2 regions of the Thalassotalea agarivorans genome follow, and region 1 is predicted to be linked to the other one. Evidence: predicted binding sites of a transcription regulator. Region 1 holds the regulator's gene; the other holds the start of a gene.

Region 1 (8,050 bases):
TTTGGTAACTGGATAAAGGCAACGGTCTCTCGTCAACGCGAATACCTTGCTGATGCGTCGGCAGTGCAGTTTACTCGTGCTAAAGACGGTATTGCTGGTGCGCTATACAAAATATCCAAAGGGAGCTCTCATCTTGACAGTGCTACCGCGCCGCAAATGTCTCACGCGTTTTTTAGCGAAGGGGTTAGTAGCTTTGCTGGAGGCATGTTTGCAACTCATCCGCCGCTAAACGATCGTATCAAGCGCATTTCTCCGTATTTTATTACCGAGCAAAAGGTGAAGAAACAGCAGAAAAAGCGTGATCAAGCAACCCAAATGCCAGAGCAAGGTCACAAGCAAACCATTGCTAAAGCGACCATTGCTAGTACCTTAATCGGCTCTATCGGTAATATCAGCGATAAGCAGATACACCACGCGCAAACCTTACTAGCGTCAATACCCAGAGGCATTGAACAAGCGCGTTACCATGTAGGTAGTGCAAAAGCGGTTATTTATGCGTTTGTTTTAGATGAAGATGAACAAGTGCAAACTAGGCAGCTTAAATATTTAGAAAGCAAGTTTGAAGATGTCGATGCGGTTGCTAATTTTGCTAAGGAATTGAAAACCATACCGATTGAATATCGACTGGCTGTTATCGATATGATTATTCCTACGTTAAAGGAAATGTCTCTAGACGCCTATCAATTGTTTAAACAGCACTTCAATTTCCTGATACATGCTGACCATAAAATCAGTAATTTCGAATGGGTGTTACAGCAGATCTTGTTAAAACACCTTAAGGCGCAATACAGCACTCGAAACAATAAGTTAGATTTATCGGTGTCTATTGATCAACGTGGGCATCATTTGAATGTGTTGTTTTCCATGTTAGTTCGTTACCAAACTAATGACGAGCAGCAGCAACAACACTTTTTAACCGAAGCTCAAAAAGTACTGGGTAGTGGGGCATTAACGCTATTATCTGAAAAAGCGATTGAGGACGCTAAGAGTAGTCAGCTTTTATTGGCGCTCGAAGACTTATCGCTAGAGGATAAACCTAAGTTACTTAATGCGTGTCTGTTGATTCTAGCGTCTGATGATGTCATTGATATTAAAGACATTGAATTCCTGCGCGGTTTGTCTGACCTACTAGATTGTCCAATGCCACCACATAAATAGTGTGAAAGTTTTGACAAATTTCAATTTTGTTCTTTAATAAAAAGTGTTGCAGGTAAGCAACACTTTTTTTATGTAACAACGTTATAAGGACATAACAATGAAACTATCTACACTAGTAGCGATCGCTTTGATCGTATGTACAACCATTCCACACAATTCTCACGCATTTACCGCTATTGCCAAAGATCAGCAATCGGTCAAGCAAACGATCAATATAAATAAAGCGAGTGCAGCTCAATTTGCTCAGCTAAAAGGCGTGGGCGTTAAGAAGGCTGAAGCTATTGTGCAATACAGAAGCCAGATTGGTGGTTTTAAGACCCTAGCACAGTTAACAGAAGTAAAGGGCATAGGTGAGAAGGTATTGGCAGATAACAAGGCGCTGCTTTCCTTGTAAGCATAAAAAAGGCAGCCTAGGCTGCCTTTTTAACTTGTAACTTTACAGTTTAGATGTGGAACTTAGCGATAACACTCACAACGCTTTCAGTGTCAGCGAAGTCTAAACCAAATTTGTTTTTCCAATAGCTATACTCGATACCCGCATCAAAGAATTTTGGCTTGCCCCAAAGTGCGCCAACATCCATACGTAATTGTGGGTTGAAGTGCAGTTCAGCTGCGTGATCGTCTGCAGAAGAAGACCAATCAGTGTAACCGTCAAACATCCAGTTTGTGTTTGCGATAGAGAAAGGTACACCCCAAACTAACGTCAACTGAACGTCATTGTCAGTAAGTTCATTGTTTGCATAGAAAACATTGGTTTGGAAGTAACCATCTTTAATGATGTTCCAGTCTGCGCCTACACCGTATAGGTAGTTGTCGAAACCAAAACCGTTGCTGCTAGAAGTAAACTCATAGGTACCCGCAAAGTAAACGTCTTTTAAAATACCCGCTTCAAGTTTTGTATCAAACGCATAGCTCATGCTTAAACGAGGAGAAAACTCACCGTAGATTTCGTTTGATTCTGCGCCTGTTGTGTTGTCTTTCACCGTCATACGGTCGATGAAGAAGAAAGCATCACCCCAGTTGTGGCCTGATACGTGCTCAAACGTTAATACGTTTACGTCTGCATCACCGATTAAAGAAAAATCAGAGGTATTTTTCAATACAGTTAAGCTGTTGTCACTCCAAAACATTTCTGCATTAGCAGATACTGACGTAGCAAGTACGGTAGAAGCGATTGTAGTTTTTAAGATAGATTTGTACGACATTTTCTCATTATCCTAAGAAAGCAAATTTAACAATAAATAGTAACGCTAGCACAGCAACGCTAGGGCTGATTTCCTTGAAGCGGCCTGCAAAAATGCGCACGGCAGCGTAAGCGATGAAACCAAAGCCAATACCGTGAGCAATAGAGAAGGTAAGTGGCATTGTGATACAAATTACCGCTACTGGCACAGCTTCTAATAAGTCGTCCCATTTAACATTAACAAGACCCGCAAGCATCAACACAGCTACAAAGAAAAGCGGCGCTGCTGTTGCGTATGCCGGAACCATGCCCGCTAGTGGTGAGAAGAACAATGCAAATAGGAAAAGAATACCAACTGTTACAGCGGTTAAACCTGTTTTACCGCCTGCTGATACACCGGCAGTACTTTCTACATAAGATGTTGTGGTAGACGTACCTAATACACTACCAGCCATTGTTGCTGTTGAGTCAGACAATAGCGCTTTACCTAAACGCGGAAGCTTGCCTGATTCGTCTAGTAATTTACCCTTTTGAGCAACAGCGATTAACGTACCTGAAGTGTCAAACAAATCAACAAATAGGAAGGCAAAAATAACGCTGATCATGCCTACTTCAAAGGCACCAGCAATATCTAGTTGAGCAAATGTAGGTGCAACTGCTGGTGGCATCGAAACAATACCCGCATAGTCTACTTTACCGATGATAACGGCAATAAAAGTGATCGCTAGAATCGAGATGATAATTGCTGAATTAAAGCCGCGGTTAGCAAGGCCAACAATAATAAATAAACCAACAGCTGCTAATATCGCTTCAATTGAAGTGATGTTACCTACAGACACTAATGTCGCAGGGTTATCTACTACGATACCTGCATTTTTTAGTGCAATGAAGGCTAGGAATAAACCGATACCCGCTGCAATACCAAAGCGCAATGAATGTGGGATTGAGTTGATGATCCACTCACGCACTTTAAACAGACTTAATAGCGTGAAAATAGTACCTGAAATGAATACTGCACCTAAAGCAACTTGCCATGTATAACCCATGGTAAGTACTACGGTGTAAGTGAAAAATGCATTTAAACCCATACCTGGCGCTAGTGCGATAGGGTAGTTAGCTAAAAAGCCCATAATAAAACAACCGATAGCAGCGGCTAAACAAGTCGCTACAAATACCGCACCTTGATCCATACCGGTTGCTGATAGCATTGATGGGTTGACGAAGATAATGTAAGCCATAGTTAAGAAGGTTGTTAGACCGGCAATGACTTCTTGTTTTATCGACGTATTATTTTTTGTTAGTTGAAAAAGTTTCTCAAACATAATATCTCTCGAAAGTTAGTAAATTTTGCTTTTATAATTGTTATTTTATTTCCACGATATCAAGCATATTAGCTTGCTCAATACCTTTGTGAATCTCGGTGTGTTGCTTTATTGGTTCTGCATCAAAGGCGATATCGCCACCGTTTATTACTTCTGATTCGGCAGACACAGATTTAAAATCAAATAGGTTGCTATCGCATAAATGAGAAGGCGCGATATTGCGAGTTGCGGTAAACATCGATTCAAGTCGACCTGGATGCTGTTGTTGCCACTGTTTTAGCATGGCTTTAATATTTTGACGCTCTAAATTTGGCTGCGAGCCACAAAGGTTGCAAGGAATAATAGGAAAGTTCTTAAGGTTAGCATATTGCGCTAACTCTTCTTCCTTACAAAAGGCGAGGGGACGAATAACAACATGTTCACCGTTATCAGACATTAATTTTGCCGGCATGGCTTTAAGCTTGCCACCGTAAAACATGTTTAGCATCAAGGTTTCAATAATATCATCGCGATGATGGCCGAGAGCTATCTTTGTTGCACCTATCTGTTTTGCTGTCTTATATAAAATGGCGCGACGCAGACGTGAACATAAACTACAGGTAGTTTTTCCTTCTGGAATCTTTTCTTTCACGATCGAGTAGGTATCTTCTTCGATAATGTGAAATTCAACACCTAATTTCGTTAAATAATCAGGCAAGATGTTTTCTGGAAAACCGGGTTGTTTCTGATCGAGATTGACAGCAACTAAAGAAAAGTTGATAGGCGCAGACTTTTGCAATAACGACAATATTGCTAACAAGCCATAACTGTCTTTTCCACCCGATAAACACACCATGACCTTGTCGCCTTCTTCAATCATGTTGAATTCAGCAATCGCTTGTCCAGTTTGGCGTCTCAGGCGTGTTTCTAGCTTTTTCAGCTGCGCCTGTTGTGTCGGGCTTAAAGTGGTCATGTTTGTCTCAAATATTAAAGCGCGCGTATTATAACAGCGCGTTATTTGAACACAACGCTATTTTCAAAATTGTAAACATTTTGCCGAAGAATCGACGACAATGTTGCCAAGTTTTCGCTTTATTGTGACAATATTGTTACTGCAATGGCGATTTATAACCGACTGGTTTTAAGGCTAAAACATCACAATTTAAGCGATCGATAACGTGCTCCGCAGTATTGCCGATTAACGCTGCTGATATACCCGTGCGGCCTATAGTGCCTAGTACAACAAGCTCTGCATCTAATTCTTGCGCTACTTTATCAATAACATCTTCAGGTAAACCTTCTCGCACATGTGTATTGTCGGTGGCTATGGAAAACTTACTTGCATGCTTATCCATCGCTTGTTGATGATGTTGCTTTAACGCGCTGTTGTATTCCTCAGTATTGAACTCAGGTATCTCTATTGCGATGTTAACCGGTGTACCCGGATATGAATTGACTAGATGTACATTGCCTTTGATCAATGTTGAAAAGGCGATGGCCTCCTGCGTTATTTTATCGTTTAGTAGTAAGTGTTCCTCTTCTTCACTACCAACATTGATAGACGCAATTATATTGCCGTCTTCTGGCCAATCGTGCTCCTTAACAAGTAACACAGGGCAAGGGCATTTACGCAGTAGGTGCCAATCAGTGGGTGTAAATATCACTGATTTAAGTTTGTCATGTTCGTGCGTGCCTTTAATCACGATATCAAATTCATGTTCAATAACTTGTTCAATCACAGGCTCAAACGGACGATTGTGCCAAATGACCTCTGTCGTTACTTCGATATTATCTTGATTACATTTATCAATGATGGCTTTTAGCCATAATTCGCGATCTTTTAATACAGTAGCGCGCATTGATTCTCGCTCTTCACCCGAAAGCATGGTGGTCATTTCGTATGAAAAATCAAAAATTGAAACAAATGCGGTGACGGAGGCTTGTGTAACTTTTGCTAATTGCAAAGCACGCAACAATGCTTTTTGATGGTCTGTGGAAGGATCGATTACAACTAATATTTTTTTATATTTTTCCATAACTTATTCCGTTTATTGACCGCGAAATTAAAACTATTATGGTTAAAATTATTAGATGAATCTTTGTTTTAAATCAAGTATTGCAGCAGATAAATCTCTCTATTTAGACACGTTTAAAGTGCTGCAACTGTCTTGAGCTGGTCTTTATCTAGGATTGTGATCAGTTTACCTTCAAGTAAAATCAGTCCGTTTTTATGAAATTTATTGAACAAGCGGCTGATGGTTTCTACTGTTAAGCCCATATAATTACCAATATCAGAACGCGTCATCGCCAGTCTGAATTTATCAGCGCTCAGTCCTCGTACTTTGTATCTGTCGCTTAAGTTAATAATAAACGTGGCTAACTTTTGCTCTGCTGTTTTATTGTTTAGCAGTGAAATCATGTGCTGATCTGACTTAATCTCTGCGCTCATCAATCGCATGATTTGCTTTTTCAAGCGAGGCATAGTGTTAGATAGATTATCGAGCGTATCATATGGTATTTCACAAACCATTGCCGTTTCTAGTGCTTTGGCAAAGCTTGGATGTTCAGCTTCGGCTATAGCATCGAAACCGAGTAAATCACCGGCTAAATGAAAGCCAGTAATTTGTTCATCACCCTGTTCATCAATAATGAAAGATTTGAATGAACCAGAGCGAATCGCATACAGCGACTTCATTTTGTCGCCACTATTGTAGAGATGATCACCCTTGTGAGCAGGCATTTTGCGATCAATGACTTTATCAAGTACGTCAAGTTCATTGTCATTGAGGGTAAATGGCAGGCAAAGCTCGCTAATACTGCAATTTTGACAATGAATGTGTTGTTGGGCATTACAACTTAGCTTATACATGAAGCGTCAATACCTTGTTAATAACCTTGTTTTTTATATGGTATTAAAACAACGCAAATGATGCAATGACAACGGTATAAATACCGAAACAAAGAATAGCACTGGCGGCAATATTTCTTACCAGCGAATGCTGAAAATACTGTCGAATGGTAACGCCTCCTAAAGAAAGGCTTAACATCATCGGTAGGGTACCTAAACCAAAGAAAAGCATAATTAGCGCGCCATCAAGTGCGCTGCCGCTGGCTATAGACCAGGTTAAGGTCGAATAGACTAGTCCGCAAGGCAACCATCCCCACAGCATACCTAAAATCAACGCTTTGGCAGATGAATCAACAGGAATCACCTTTTTAGTGAGCGGTTGAATATGACGCCATAACACATGCCCTAGTTTTTCTAGCACAACGAGTACGGAAGTCAGTTTCATTAAATACAAAGCAAGAAAAATTAAAAATAAGCCTGAAAACAACCGTAGCAGGGTTAACGGAACACCCAGTTTTGAAACAGCGATAGAAGATGAAAACCCAACGATGGCGCCAATCAGTGTATAAGACAATATGCGGCCAACATTGTAAGCAAATCCAGTGCGAATTTGGTTAGCACCGCTTGCCGCTGCAAGGCTCGTGCTTATAGCGCCGCACATACCAAAACAATGTCCAGAGCCTAATAACCCAATAAGTAATGCAGACAATAAATCAAGCGTCATCGTGCTGTTTATCGTCCTTCTTCGCTCCATCTTCTTTGTTTGGCGTGGTAGGTTTGTCATCGTCAAACAAAATACTCATACCTTGCTTTTCTAAGTCGTCAAACTGCTCAGTTTTCACAGCCCAAAAGAACAGGTAGATGCCTATTGCCGTAAGCAATATTGCGATGGGTATTAAAACGTAAATTATGCTCATTTCTTTAACAATCTTAGTGAATTTGAAATGACTAATATCGAACTTGCCGACATGCCAATTACTGCCATATAAGGAGTAATATAGCCCATAACGGCCAAAGGGAGAACAATGGCATTATAGGCAAATGCCCATCCATAGTTTTGTTTGATAATGTTATTGGTTTTCTTCGCGACAGCAAGTAAGCGCAACAATGCATTGAGGTGATTATTAACAAAAATCACGTCGGCACCGCTTTTGGCAACATCCGTGCCGCTTCCCATGGCAATAGAAACATGTGCTGCGCCAAACACTGGGGTATCGTTGACGCCATCACCAATCATGGCAAGTGTTTGGTTTTGTTGAAACGCCTGAATCTGTTTCATTTTTTGCTCGGCTGATTGATTCGAATAGACCGAGTCTATCGACAGTTGCTTTGCCACTACCTCACAGCCTTGTGCGCTGTCACCAGATAAAATAGTGGTATCAATGTTACCTTGTTGTAATGCATCTATGGTCGCAACTGCATCTTCGCGTGTGGCGTCTGCAAGATAAAACACAGCGGCTAACTCATTGTCTATGGTTAATACACATTGTGCGTCGCTATAGTCTGTTGCATCAAGCCAAGCAGGTTTACCAATCGCTAACGATTTCTCGGCTAAATTAG
Region 2 (8,050 bases), 480 kb from region 1:
CCGGTACCGGTAAATCGACCTCGATGGCGGCGTTAATTGGCTATCGTAATCGTAATTCTCGCGGTCATATTTTGACTATTGAAGACCCGGTAGAATTTGTTCATGAACATGCGCAGTCAATGATCACACAACGTGAAGTTGGACTTGATACTGAAAGCTTTGATGCGGCGCTGAAAAGTTCACTTCGTCAGGCGCCAGACGTTATCCTAATCGGTGAGATTCGTAATCAAGAAACCATGGAATTTGCATTAAGTTTCGCAGAAACGGGCCACTTGTGTATTGCTACGCTTCACGCCAACAACGCAAACCAAGCAATTGACCGTATCATGCACTTAGTACCAGCAGAGCAGCATGGTAAATTGTTATTTGATTTGGCCTTGAACCTACGTGGTATCGTGGCACAGCAGCTAATTCCTACGCGTGATGGTCACTCTCGTGTTGCTGCGATTGAAGTACTGCTTAATTCGCCGTATATCGCTGAACTCATCAAGAAAGGTGAGGTGGGTGATATCAAGGAAGTGATGCAAAAATCAAATGAGCTTGGCATGATGACCTTTGACCAAGCCTTATTTAACTTGTATCAACGTGGCCTAATTAGTTATGCCGATGCGCTTCATCATGCTGATTCTCCGAACGATCTTCGTCTAATGATCAAATTACGTAGTAATGAACAAGACGGTGTTGGTTCGCTTAAAGGTGTTACCTTAGATGGTATGGAAGATGAGTTTTAACGCGCTTTGCGCGTAGCTCTATGCTGTATGACTAGTTAAAAAACCACCGTTTAGGTGGTTTTTTATTGAGTGACGAAACTTCGTTCATGTGCTAGAAATTGATACCCCTATTGAAAAAATGCAACGAAAAAGCTCAAGTATAATGTGCGTTAACAGTAAAATGCTTAATAAACATATACCTTATTAAAAATATAGTTTTCGCGCGTTTCTTGTTTGGCTGGGAACTTTAGGTTTTGCAACTAAGCCAAAATGAACATACCCAATTAATATGGATGTTGATAATTTATGGGACTGAAAAAGTTAAAATCATTGTTTACTCGGGCTCAGTGGAGTGTGCTATCTCATTTGAAACAAAAAGCCCTAAGCACATTTTATGTGATCCTTTCCGTATTGATTTTAGGTGTATTTATTGCCAACAGCGATGATTTACTGCTCAAAAGAAAATACATACTTGAATTTGAAGAAGAAAATTGCATCGGAGAAGTTTGTAGTGTGGACTATACAATTGAAAATCTGGAAAACAATGTTGAATGTTTCACAATAGTGCTTGTTGACAGATTGATAGGATTTGGAAAAGGGCATACAGGAGATTTTGTGTTCATACATAAAGAGTTGACGCTCAAGTTGTCACCTAATGAAAAATTTGGTGATAGCGTCACTTTTACTAAAAAAGTTAATGCTTCTTGGTTTGAAATTTTGGTTTATGCGGCTGAATGTTGATTCTGTTTTATTGGTCACACCCATTCAAACGATGGATGTCTTAATCAAAATCGCTAACGACATAAAAGATAAACAAACAACTACCATAAAAACACCATTAGCCTGAGCTAAGGCATTGTTATAGCTAAAATAAGCCTAAGCACGTCAAATTCACTGCGAAGTAAACAAACATCATCATAATCACTTTGAAAGTTACTGTTTTACTTGTGGAGCCAAACCAATATTTGTGGCAACCTTTAAATCATTAAAACTGTGGGTGGCTAAGTTTTTTAACTCTACCACCCTACATGCCAATACATATGTTCGAAAATAACTAAGACACATATGGACGCCCGGTTGAAATAAATAACTATGACACCCACCGTAACTAAGAGGCCTCTCATTCGTAGGCCTTTTTGTTCCTGTAATGGTCCAAAGTTTTGGGAAATAAGGTCGTTTCAGGTGAATGTACAGAACAAAGGCTTGTTTTCAATGTACGTGCAGTTTATTACTCCTAAAGGAGCAATAGTCCAGGGGTGTAGCGTGACACCCCTAGGACATACCCCCACGCCCCAACTCGGTTTGAAGACCCCGCTATCTTTTTGTGATGATGTCGACGTACCGTCTCAATAGCACATCCTTGTCCTATTTCACCTTGTTCTTCGTCCGTGAAGAACTTATACGTGATCATCAAAAAAACTATCGGCAACCCTCAATGGGGAATTGGTTATGTTGGACGGCTCGTTGTGTTTGCTTACCTGATGAGTTGTGTCGAAGTTGTTATCATTCAAAGCTAATTTAGCAATTAATACACCTCTAAATGGCAGGCTGGCGCCTACACGTAAACTTTCCCTTCTACACAGTACAAAATAAATTCACAACATTCCTTGACACAAATCAACAAATGTTTACAATTTTTCAGAAATTACTGAAAGTTCAGAAATAGGTAAACAATGAAAGTCTCTCCAATGACGCAATCACTGATTCTTCACTTTGGTGAAATGGGATCTAAATGGGGCTTAAACCGCACCTTAGGCCAAATGTATGCGCTAATCGTGTTAACAGAAGCGCCTTTAAATGCAGATCAAATTAGTGATGCGCTGCAAATTTCTCGCTCCAATGTATCTATGGGGCTGAAAGAATTGAAATCTTGGAACCTGATCAGGCTACAACACATTCCTGGCGACAGAAAAGAGTATTTCTCAGCGCCAAGTGATGTCTGGGAGATTGCCCGTACCCTAGTAGTAGAGCGCAGAAAGCGTGAACTCGATCCAACCTTATCGATGCTTCGAGATACTTTGTTGCAAGAGCCGAGCAACGATAGCGATGAATATGTGCAGCAGCGGGTGCAAGAAATGCATGACCTTATGGAAATGGTTACCGTTTGGTCAAATGAATTGCAGCACATGTCCTCCGAAAAGCTGTCGGCGCTTTTAAAATTAGGTGAGGGCATAAGCAAAATATTGGAGGTAAAAGACAAACTTCTACCTAGTAAATAACTTGTATTTAGTCACGATTTAAGTCGTTTTTCTCGTTTAGATATAGTTTTTGGGCACCTAAGGAGGTGCATATGCTAGCCACTGGCGAATTAGCTCAAGTTGCAAGCGATTCAGGTTTTATGCTGTCGCGCATTCAATTTGCAGCCAACATTAGTTTTCACATTTTATTTCCTACTATCAACATAGCCCTGTGCTGGATCTTGGTATTTTTCAAACTGCGATACAACAAAACCGGCGATGACGCCTGGATTCGCGTGTACCGCTTTTGGGTGCGCATATTCGCGTTAACGTTTGCTATTGGTGTGGTCAGTGGTATCACCATGTCGTTTCAATTTGGCACCAATTGGCCAGGGTATATGGAAACGGTTGGCAATATAGCTGGTCCATTGCTCGGTTATGAGGTTATGACAGCTTTTTTCCTTGAAGCATCGTTTCTAGCCATCATGCTCTTTGGCATGGAGCGGGTATCTAATCGAGTACATACTTTTGCAACCCTACTGGTAGCTGTAGGGACAAGTTTATCAGCCTTTTGGATACTGGCACTTGATTCATGGATGCAAACCCCTGCGGGTTTTGAAATGATCGACGGTGTGGCGCATGTTACTAGTTGGTTTGAGGTCATTTTCAATCCTTCAATGCCATATCGTTTAGCCCATATGGTGTTAGCATCTGGTTTAACCGCTGCCTTTTTAATTGCGGGTATATCTGCTTATCGTTTGCTTAAAGGCGACCAGAAACGCTCGGTAAAATATGCGCTCAACTTTTCCGTTGTGCTGGCGGCATTGCTAATTCCATTGCAAATTTTCGTCGGTGACTTACATGGCTTGAACACCTTTAAACATCAACCCGCTAAAGTTGCAGCGATGGAAGGCGTGTGGCAAACCGAGCGTGGAGCGCCACTGTTATTGTTTGCTGTGCCAGACGAAGAGGCGCGAACGAATCATTTTGAAGTGAAGGTGCCATATCTTGCTAGCTTGATTTTAACCCATGACATTGATGGTGAAATAACAGGTCTAGATGAGTTCAAGGGCGAGCATCCACCGGTCGCTCCTGTGTTTTATAGCTTTAGGGTGATGGTAGGTATTGGCATGCTGATGTTACTGTTTTCTTGGCTGGCTAGTTATCACTTTAGCTTTAAAAAGCGCTACCCCAATTGGCTACTTAAATCCGCTGTGGTTATGACATTCTCAGGTTGGATAGCAACCTTGGCTGGTTGGTATGTTACCGAGATTGGTAGACAACCTTACTTAGTAACAGGCGTATTAAATACACGAGATGCGGCAACTACTATCGCACCAGAGAATATCGCTTTTTCATTAACGATGTACTTGGTTATTTATGGCTTCTTGCTCGTTGCTTACATACGCACTTTGTTTGTGATGGCAAATAGAGCAGTGCATTTAGAGGAGCATAATCCGAAAGTGCTAGACGAACAAAATCACTTGCCAGTTGAACAAGGAGCGCAGTCATGAATACATCAATAGATTGGTTACCGGCGGTGTTTATCGGTTTAATGGGATTGTCGTTTTTGGTTTATGCCATTTTAGATGGATATGATTTAGGTGTTGGCGTTTTGCTACCAAAAGACAGCCAACAACATCGTGACAAAATGATCTATTCAATCGGCCCATTTTGGGATGCTAATGAAACGTGGTTGGTACTTGCAGTTGGTTTAATGCTGATAGCCTTTCCTAAAGCGCATTCTATTGTGTTACAGGCGCTTTATCTGCCAACCGCACTAATGCTTGCAGGACTTATATTACGTGGTGTGTCGTTTGATTTTCGCACCAAAGCGCCAAGCAAAGACAAGCAAAAGTGGGACTTAACCTTTAAGCTGGGTTCACTACTAGCAACGCTATGCCAAGGGTATATGTTAGGTCGTTATGTAACGGCTTTTGATACCAGCCTTGCTAGCTATATGTTTTCAATGTTATCCGCTGTTTGCGTGACGGCAGGTTACTGCTTTGTTGGCGCAGCTTGGTTAGTGATGAAAACGGAAGGCTCTTTACAAAAACGTTCGGCGCAATGGGCATTATGGTCGAATAGATTGATGGTGCTAGGTATTTTGGCGGTGTGTATTGCTAATTTATCGATAGACCCAATCATTGCTGAAAAATGGTTAGGCTTCCCACAAGTGTTTGTGTTGGCACCACTGATTTTGCTATTTGTATTTATCTTCTCAACGGTAGAGTTTTACTTGAAGAAAGTGCCGCTTGAAGATGACTTGGGCTGTTGGTATCCGTTTGCGTCAGCCATTATTGTGTTTACCGTTTGTTTTGGCGGTTTGGCCTATAGTTTTTTCCCTTACATTGTGCCTAACCAACTAACCATTTATGACGCGGCAAGTAGCCGAGAATCTTTGCTAGTGATATTTTGGGGTGCAGTTGTGGTGTTACCTACCATTATTGGCTACACCATATTTGCTTATAAAGTGTTTTGGGGCAAAACCAGTAAGTTAAATTATTAACGTCAAAATCTTAATCGTCATCCTAGTACGGGATGACGTTTTATTGGTGCTACGTGCTTCGAGCTGTGTGCTACGAGTTAAAAGAAAGCCTCGTTCATTGTTCCCTTATGCAACGCGCTCCTGTCCCTTGTCCCTCACTGCGAAGCGCACATGCCCCATGCTCCATACAACACGAAGCTCGCCGCACGCCGCTCGTAGCTTGAAACCTTACTCCCCCCACAGGGATTCAAAGTAACTTTCTACAATCAGTTTCGCCGATTCAGCGTCAATATTGTCTTTTTTGAGGTTACGATAGCCGCCGCGTTCAAATAGGCGAGCCTTGGCATCGGTGGTGGTTAAGCGTTCGTCTTGAAATTCCACGTTTATACCAAATCGTCCGTGAATTCTATTACCAAACTTACGGGCATCTTTGGTTAGCTGTTGTTCGGTGCCATCCATGTTTAAGGGTAAACCAACCACAACATAATCGGGTTGCCATTCATCGAGATACTTCTTGATGTTATCCCAATGGGGAATACCATCATACGCTTTAACGCTGCCTAATGCGGTTGCAGTTCCTGTGAGTTCTTGACCAACAGCCACGCCAATATATTTTTTGCCAAAATCAAAACCCAAGGCACTGCGTTCGCCGATTTGTTTACTTGCCATAAACTATGCGTGTCCAATATCGTTAGACAAATGGCCGACATCAATACCGAGCAGTTCCGTTGCTTTTTGCCAGCGCTGTGGCACGGGCGTTTGAAACAGAATTTCGGTAGATGCTGGAATGGTAAGCCATGCATTTTCTTGCAATTCTTGCTCAAGCTGCCCCGCTGACCAACCGGCATAGCCGAGTGTCACGATAAAATCGTTAGGCGCTTGCTCTGTGCCTAAGGCATCAAGTATGTCCTTTGACGTTGTGATCATAATGTCTCGGCTTAGCGATAATGAACTGCGCCACCCGGGTTGCGGGCTATGCAATACAAAACCACGATCTTGCGCCACTGGGCCGCCCGTGAGTACTTGCTGTTCTCTAGTGGCTAGGTGCTTATCTTCTTGATTGATGTGGTTAAGTAGATCGTTAACGGTCAGATTTAGTGGCAAGTTTATTATCAACCCCATCGCGCCTTCTTCGTTATGTTCACAAATGTAGGTGACCGTTTTATGAAAAAACGAATCGTCTAACGAGGGCATCGCAATTAATAGATGGTTTTCTAAACTGTCCACAATATGCTCCTAAGCTTTGTTGATGTCCGCTTCAATAGCATCCATCAGTTTGCCGCTAATATTAATCGGGAAAGCGGCTTCAATCTCTCGAATACAGGTTGGGCTAGTGACATTAATTTCAGTGACTTTATCACCGATGACATCGAGTCCAACAAAATACAAACCTCGCGCTTTTAATTCTGGCGCAATAGTTTCGGCAATTAATTTGTCCGATGGTGATAGTGGTCTTGGCTCGCCGGTACCACCTGCAGCTAAGTTTCCTCTTGTTTCTCCTTGCGCTGGAATACGTGCCAAACAATAAGGAATAACTTCGCCATTTACTATAAGTATACGTTTATCACCGTCTTTTATTTCAGGCATGAATTCTTGCACCATGGCATATTGACTGCCGTGTTGCGTTAACGTCTCTATAATTACGCCAACATTTGACTCATCTTCTTTCATACGAAAGATAGACGAACCGCCCATACCATCAAGTGGTTTAACGATGACATCTTTTTCTTGCTGATGAAATGCTCTTATCTGTTTTGCATTTCTAGTTACCAAGGTTTTTGCCGTTAAATCAGAAAACCACGCCGTAAATAATTTTTCGTTACAGTCGCGCAAGCTCTGTGGTTTATTCACAATTAATGTGCCTTCAAGCTCCGCTCTCTCTAGGATATACGTTGCATAAATGAATTCGGTATCAAACGGAGGATCTTTTCTCATTAAAATGGCATCAAGTTCTGACAATGACAGTTCTTGTTGTTCACCAAACTCGTACCAATGCGACTCGTCATCAAACACTTTTACTGGCGTACAAAACGCTTTCGCTTCGCCTTGAATTAGAAACAGGTCATCCATTTCCATATAGTAAATTTCATAACCACGACTTTGCGCTTCAAGCATCATAGCGAGCGAAGAATCTTTTTTTACTTTGATGTCTTGGATGGGATCCATGACGATGCCAAGTTTGATTGTCATTGTTGTTTTCCTAGTTTAGGCCAAGTCGCCAAGGCGACATTGTAAAGCTGTTATGGCGGTAAGCGCTGCTGTTTCGGTTCTTAAAACGCGTGGACCTAATAAGACGTCTTGATAGCCAGCATCATTTGCCAATTGTATTTCTTCATCGGATAAACCACCTTCTGGGCCTATCAGCAATTGCACAGATTGCGTATCCATTGGCAAGGTCATAATAGATTGCGTCGCTTTTGGATGCAGGTTTAATTTTAGCTCATCACGGTCATTTGCTAACCATTGTTGATAAGTTAGCGGTTCATTGACCTTAGGTACGATTGCACGACCACTTTGTTCACACGCACTAATGACAATTTTTTGCCATTGGTCGACTTTTTTTGCGAGGCGTTCGCCTGATAATTTCACACCGCAACGTTCTGTAAATATTGGGGTTATTTGTGAAACGCCTAATTCAACGGATTTTTGCAAAGTAAAATCCATACGATCGCCTC

Evidence for each region. Region 1 encodes FNR, which switches genes on or off when oxygen is low (the NO sensors DNR and NnrR bind a similar motif). Its sites were predicted from a motif close to TTGATCTAGATCAA; they were not measured.
Region 2: QUD85_RS10785 (GbsR/MarR family transcriptional regulator) is a predicted target of FNR. The motif match lies at 2,318-2,331, and genes of this name have one in related genera.

Annotation. Positions count from the first base shown of each region.
Region 1 is NZ_AP027363.1:1,881,702-1,889,751, reverse strand. Features, by position in the region: gene QUD85_RS08850 (M48 family metallopeptidase) at 1-1,158, shown strand, start outside; gene QUD85_RS08845 (ComEA family DNA-binding protein) at 1,256-1,552, shown strand; gene QUD85_RS08840 (outer membrane protein OmpK) at 1,602-2,363, opposite strand; gene QUD85_RS08835 (NCS2 family permease) at 2,371-3,663, opposite strand; gene ttcA (tRNA 2-thiocytidine(32) synthetase TtcA) at 3,704-4,615, opposite strand; gene uspE (universal stress protein UspE) at 4,752-5,678, opposite strand; gene fnr (fumarate/nitrate reduction transcriptional regulator Fnr) at 5,792-6,511, opposite strand; gene QUD85_RS08815 (sulfite exporter TauE/SafE family protein) at 6,555-7,214, opposite strand; gene ccoS (cbb3-type cytochrome oxidase assembly protein CcoS) at 7,204-7,407, opposite strand; gene QUD85_RS08805 (heavy metal translocating P-type ATPase) at 7,404-8,050, opposite strand, start outside.
Region 2 is NZ_AP027363.1:2,365,471-2,373,520, reverse strand. Features, by position in the region: gene QUD85_RS10795 (PilT/PilU family type 4a pilus ATPase) at 1-731, shown strand, start outside; gene QUD85_RS10790 (hypothetical protein) at 1,017-1,451, shown strand; gene QUD85_RS10785 (GbsR/MarR family transcriptional regulator) at 2,384-2,929, shown strand; gene QUD85_RS10780 (cytochrome ubiquinol oxidase subunit I) at 3,001-4,401, shown strand; gene cydB (cytochrome d ubiquinol oxidase subunit II) at 4,398-5,396, shown strand; gene ruvX (Holliday junction resolvase RuvX) at 5,604-6,044, opposite strand; gene QUD85_RS10765 (YqgE/AlgH family protein) at 6,048-6,602, opposite strand; gene gshB (glutathione synthase) at 6,612-7,565, opposite strand; gene rsmE (16S rRNA (uracil(1498)-N(3))-methyltransferase) at 7,581-8,050, opposite strand, start outside.